Regions from separate parts of the Rouxiella sp. T17 genome, predicted to be linked through region 1. Evidence: predicted binding sites of a transcription regulator. Region 1 holds the regulator's gene; the other holds the start of a gene.
What was found. The regulator PurR, encoded in region 1, represses purine synthesis genes. The targets are predictions, from matches to a motif close to CANGCAAACGTTTGCNTG.
Positions count from the first base shown of each region.

Region 2: a site for PurR is predicted at 1,471-1,488, ahead of pyrD (quinone-dependent dihydroorotate dehydrogenase). Genes of this name have one in related genera too.

Region 1 covers NZ_JAWUEA010000041.1:5,470-8,680, forward strand. The annotation lists gene punC (purine nucleoside transporter PunC) at 1-255, opposite strand, end outside; gene punR (DNA-binding transcriptional activator PunR) at 456-1,358, shown strand; gene purR (HTH-type transcriptional repressor PurR) at 1,439-2,464, opposite strand; gene SC206_RS19330 (C40 family peptidase) at 2,912-3,211, opposite strand, start outside.
Region 2 covers NZ_JAWUEA010000031.1:33,244-36,454, reverse strand. The annotation lists gene SC206_RS11280 (aliphatic sulfonate ABC transporter substrate-binding protein) at 1-690, opposite strand, end outside; gene ssuE (NADPH-dependent FMN reductase) at 706-1,281, opposite strand; gene pyrD (quinone-dependent dihydroorotate dehydrogenase) at 1,596-2,606, shown strand; gene SC206_RS11265 (cell division protein ZapC) at 2,912-3,211, shown strand, end outside.

The DNA.
Region 1 (3,211 bases):
ACAGCCGAAGGTAAACAGCCCCAAACCCGCCAGCAGGATAGGTTTCCGACCAAACTTGTCTGACAATGGCCCCCAAATCAGCTGCGCGGCCGCAAAACCCGCTAGAAAAACGCTCAGGCTCGAGCTAATTGCGCCGGGCGAGGCATCAAGGCTTTCTTGCATATAACCGAAGGCCGGCAGATACATGTCGGTGGCCAAAAATCCGAGCATGCTCAGACCCGCCAAATAAAGTAAAAATCCAAATGAAGGTTTCATGATGTTCTCTTGTAATGCGTAAACGTAGCCAAAACTGTTGTAGGGACAGAATTTGGGAGTGAATGTGCTAAAAGCGAAAAGTTAAGAGCGCGCAGTTTATCTGCTTGGCGCGGCGGTTGTGAAACGCTAATATTTGCACCATCGATTCAAAAATTTTGAAAGCAGAGGGCGGCCTTTTCAGGCGTCGCGAGGAACCGGTTATGTGGTCAGAATATTCACTGGAAGTCGTCGACGCCGTCGCGCGGAACGGCAGCTTTACCGCGGCGGCTCAAGAGCTGAATCGCGTGCCCTCGGCGATCAGTTATCAGGTGCGCCAGCTTGAAGAATGGCTGGCGGTGCCGCTGTTCGAAAGGCGGCATCGCGACGTGGAATTAACCCCTTCAGGGCGGCTTTTCGTTGAAGAAGCGCGGGTGCTTATCAAAAAAATGCTCTCAACCCGGCGTCAGTGTCAGCAGATTGCCAACGGCTGGAGCGGACAGCTGCGCGTGGCGGTGGATCGCATCGTTAAACCGGCGCGCGTGCGCCAGCTGGTGGTGGATTTTTACCGCGCCTTTCCCGATACGGAGCTGCTCATTCAGGGCGAAGTTTTTAACGGCGTGTGGGACGCGCTGGCCGACGATCGCGCCGACGTGGCGATTGGCGCGACCAGCGCGGTGCCGGTGGGCGGGCGTTTTAGCTTCCGAGATATGGGCACCTTGCCGTGGCATTGTGTAGTCAGCGCCGAACATCCGTTGGCACAGCTTAAGCTGGCGCTTAACGATGACGCGCTTCGCCCTTATCCTGCGCTGTGTATTGAAGATACTTCAAGAAATCTGCCTAAGCGCGACACCTGGACACTCGATAACCAGCGCCGTTTAGTGGTGCCGGACTGGACCTGTGCCATCGATTGCCTGTGTGAAGGGCTGTGTGTCGGCATGCTGCCCGTTCACATGGTGGAAACGTGGATTGCAAAACAGCAGCTGGCGGTGCTCGATTTAGCCAGTGGTTTTCCGGAAAGCCCGTGTTGCCTGACGTGGGATCAGCGCAATCACTCTCCGGCACTGGATTGGCTGCTCAATTATTTGGGCGACAGCGAGACGTTAAATAAAGAGTGGTTGCGGTAGGCTGTTCCGTATAAAAAGGCTTTAAATAAAAAAAACGCCTACAAGGTAGGCGTTTAGGGGGTTAATCTGATAAATAACTTTTAACGACGATAGTCGATAAACGGACCATCGACCACAGAGCGTCTTTCTACCAGCTTCGGTTTCACTTCAATGGTCTGCTGAATCTCGCGTTTGCTGATGATTCTGTCGAGCAACATGGTGAAAGCCATTTCGCCCAGTCGCTCTTTCGGCTGGTGGACGGTGGTTAACGCCGGTGAGAAATAACGCGCGTTGCGCACGTTGTCATAGCCAATCACCGAAATGTCCTGTGGAACGCGCAGGCCCATTTCGTCGGCGGCGCAAATCGCGCCCATTGCCATAACGTCACCACCACAGAAAATCGCCGTCGGCCGCTGCTTCTGATTCAAGATCTTTTGCATCGCCTGATAACCGGACTCTGGCTCGAAATCGCCCTGAACGACCCATTCATCGCGCACGGCAATGTTGGCTTCGTTCATGGCTTTTAAAAATCCGCGATAACGACCGCCGCCGGTGTTGCGATTAAGCTGGCCCGGAATAGCGCCAATGTCGCGGTGACCGCGTTCGATCAAATAACGGCCCGCCAGATAACCGCCTTCAAAGGCGTTATCAATAATCGAGTCGGTAAAATCGTTTTTCGCCTCGCCCCAATCCATGACAACCATGGGAATCGAACGATACTCTTCGAGCATCGCCAGCAGCTCGGCAGGATATTCTGCGCACATGACCAGCAGGCCATCGACGCGTTTTTGCGCCAGCATCTGCAAATAGGCTTTTTGCTTTTCAAAATCATTGTGCGAGTTGCACAAAATCAGGGTGTAACCCTTGGCAAAGCAGCTATTTTCAACCGCTTCAATCACTTCGGCAAAGTAGGGCGCCTCGCTTGAGGTTGCCAGCAGGCCGATAGTCTTGGTGTTGTTAACCTTCAGGCTGCGCGCGACGGCACTCGGCGAATAGTGCAGATCTTTAATGGCAGCGCGGACAGCGGCTTTGGTTTCTTCGGCGACGAAACGGGTTTTATTGATGACGTGCGACACGGTTGTAGTCGAAACACCAGCGCGCTTAGCGACATCTTTGATCGTGGCCATGTAAAAATCACTCCTGAACTAACCCTTTTCAGCACGTTAGTTTTTTGTTAATCGTTTGCCTGCGTGCATTCCACTGCTCAAATCATTTTAGGCAGTCGAATCGTTGGGGAGTTTCAGGAAGGCCTGAAAGAAGCGTCGGACAGCTAAGACCGGGCACACAGCGTGGTAACCGCTAATTTTCTCTTATATCGTTATAAAGGGAAAGCCAAATTTGTGCTTTCCCTTTAACTTGATGCGCAAATTGGCCTATTTAAGAGTTTTGTTGCGCAATAAAACCAAAGCAGGCGGCGCTAAAAGTGAAAAGGGCGATTTCCTATTAAAGAAATCGCCCTTGTCTATTTTCTTTCTGCGCCCGCTTTAGCCATATTGCCTGTTAGGGCTGGAAGGCGATTCGGGGTAAACCATTCGTTAAATGCTATTCACAGGTGTTAAGCGAGAAATCATTATTTAACGAATCGTTTTTGGCGTCATCACTCGGCGAGCACCAACATAATGGTCTTGCCAGTAGTTATCGGCCAGATAACTGATTTTGATGTCTTCACCAGTACGTGGCGACTGAATAAATTTGCCGTTACCGACATAAACGCCTACGTGGTCCGCTGCGCCGCGCTTGGAAATACGGAAGAAGACTAAATCTCCGGATTCAAGCTCACCGCGAGCAATAGGGGCTGCGTCGCGTAAATGGTACATCTCGTTGGCGGTACGTGGCATCTTGATACGCATTAAATCTTTATACGCGTAATAGAC
Region 2 (3,211 bases), on a different contig from region 1:
GAATTTTTTCGGTGCGAGATAGAAGGAGCCGGTCTGGTTCAGCGTGGTGCCATCAATCAGCACGCGAGTTCCGCCGTGGCTGGCGGCCGCAGAGTAGTAAGGGTCCCAAATCGCCCACGCGTCGACGTCATGCTGCTGGAAAGCGGCAAGCGCATCGGACGGTGCAAGGTTCACAGGTTTAATATCAGTAAACTTCAGGCCCGCCTGTTCAAGCGCGCGCAGTAAAAGATTGTTGGAACTGGAGCCTTTTTGGAAAGCCACGGTGTGACCTTTCAGGTCGGCAACCGTTTTAATCGGACTGTTTTCCGGCACCAAAATAACTTCGGCTTTTGGCTGTGGCGGCTGGTAGCCCACATAAAGTAGGTCCGCGCCTGCCGCCTGCGCAAACAGCGGCGGCAGGTCACCCGTGCCGCCAAAGTCGATGCTGCCGACATTCAGCGCTTCAAGAATTTGCGGTCCGGCAGGGAATTCCACCCAGCTGATTTTGGTATGCGGGAAACGCTGCTCCAGCAGATGATGGTTTTTCGCCAGAATCAGCCCGATCGAGCCTTTTTGAATCGCCACGCGAAACGCGGCCGGATCTTTCTCCTGCGCCTGTACGGCCTGAATCGCTGAAAGGCCCAGGGTCAGCGCCAGCAAAGGCAGCCAATGTTTAAAAGGGGAGCGGAAACGGAAAAGCGTCTTGTTCATGGTTCGGTCTCCCTGTTAGGCGTGAGCGTGCTGGCGTTTTGCTCGTGCAATGGCGAGCGAATGACGATGGCCCAGAGCCGCGTGGAAGGTTTCCAGCGAATCGTCAAGGCGCGCCTGCAAGCCCGCCTCCAGCTCGGCCGGGAAGCTCTGATATTGTCCAACCAGCTTGTCATCGGCGAACACGCCATAAAGAATTTCTTGTGCTTTCAGCGCGTTAAGTACGGGCTTGAGGGCGTAATCAATCGCCAGCATGTGGCCGGTCGAACCCGCTGTCACAATCGGCAGCACTACTTTATGTTCCAGCGCGCGCTCTGGCAGCAGGTCCAGCAGCGTTTTCAAGGCACCTGAAAACGAGGCTTTATAAACGGGGGTCGCAATCAACAGGCCATCGGCGGTTTCAAGCTGGGCAATCAGTTCTTTAAGCTGCGGGCTGTTAAAATTGGCAAACAGCAAATCGTCGGCGTTAAAATCTTGCAGGCTGTAAGAAACGACTTCGACACCGCGCGCGGCGAGCCACTGGTGGCCCAAAGCGAGCAGGGCGGAAGAACGTGATGGCTGACGAGGACTACCTGCGAGTGATATGACTTTCATTGCGATCCCTTATAACTGTAAGTTATATAACTAACAAATTTGCGTAGAATTTGATTTAAACTAACAGCCCATGCCTTATGTCCGGAAATCACAATTTTAGGATTTAATAGTTCAAAAGTTGATAACGCGGCAAATAACGAGGAATTTTGGGGTTTTTATGTCGATAAGCTGTTTAAAGGAGGAAAATAAAAAGTAAACGTTTGCGTCGGCAGGGGATTTTTCGCGGGAATCCATTCCAATTACCTTTCGCTTAGCCGATAATACCGCCCCGACTGGCCACCAGCCTTTAGCCACCGGGACCCTCAGGAGAATCCATGTATTATCCCTTCGTTAAGAAAGCACTCTTTCAGCTCGATGCAGAACGCGCGCACGAATTAACTTTCCGCCAACTTGGCCGCCTTTCCGGCTCGCCTTTCGAGTTTCTGATCCGCCAATCGGTGCCTTCACGACCTGTAACCTGCATGGGGCTGACTTTTAAAAATCCGCTGGGTTTGGCCGCTGGACTGGATAAAAACGGCGAATGTATTGATGCCTTTGGCGCCATGGGATTTGGATTCGTTGAAGTTGGCACCGTTACGCCGCGCGCGCAGGACGGCAATCCGAAGCCGAGAATGTTTCGTGTCGTAGAAGCGGAAGGGATTATTAATCGCATGGGCTTTAATAATCACGGCGTCGATTACCTGGTCAACAACGTTAAAAATTCACATTTCAACGGCGTGCTGGGTATTAATATCGGCAAGAATAAAGATACGTCGGTTGAAAATGGTAAGGATGACTATTTAATCTGCATGGAAAAGGTGTACGCCTACGCGGGCTATATCACGATTAATATCTCCTCGCCAAACACCCCCGGACTTCGTAGCCTGCAATATGGCGAAGCTCTCGACGACCTGCTGGGTTCTATCAAAAATAAACAGCTCGAGCTTCAGCAGCGTCATCAAAAATATGTGCCTGTCGCGGTAAAAATTGCGCCTGATCTTTCGCAGGAAGAGCTGATTCAAATAGCCGACAGTCTGGTAAGACATAATATGGATGGCGTGATTGCCACCAATACGACCCTTGACCGCACGCTGGTTACCGGTTTGAATCACGGCGACGAGGCGGGTGGATTAAGTGGCCGTCCGGTGCAGCTGCAAAGCACGCAGATAGTTCGCATGCTGGCGGAAGAACTGAAAGGTAAAATCCCGATTGTTGGCGTAGGTGGTATTGATTCATTAACGTCAGCGCGGGAAAAAATGGCGGCGGGCGCCTCTTTAATCCAGATCTATTCCGGCTTTATTTACCGTGGACCGCAATTAATTAAAGATATTCTGATGCATATCTGACGAATATTGACGGCTGTTTTGTAAACATCCTCCGCAAGGGGGTTTATTTTTACATTAGGGTCGTTTATATTTCGTTCAGTGAGTGCAAAGTGTACAACATGACATTATTACTTTTTCAGCCTGTTTATCGAATGACTTGTTTACCGAATGATTGGTTTATCAAGACAAGCCTGCGATTTGTCCTATTTTAATTTGGCCGCTGAAAGTGATAACGTTAGGTGATAATTTTTGTGCATCCCCTTATAATGCGCACCCCTTATTAGTGCCGTTAATAGATAAAGCGGGCGAAGAAATAGGACACCCTCATGCAAATCAAACCAGATGATAATTGGCGTTGGTACTTTGATGCCGAACACGACCGACTTATGTTGGACCTCGCCAATGGCATGATTTTCCGTTCCCGCTTTCCTGCCAAAATGCTCACGCCCGACGCTTTTTGCGAAAACGGTTTCTGCGTCGATGACGCGGCGCTCTATTTCGATTTTGAAGAGCAGTGCAAGAAAACCAGCCTGACGCCAGAACAGCGCGCCGAGCTGGTGCTTAATGCGCTGGTCGCCGAACGTTTTCTCAAGCCGTTGATGCCGAAAAGCTGGCACTTCACGCAG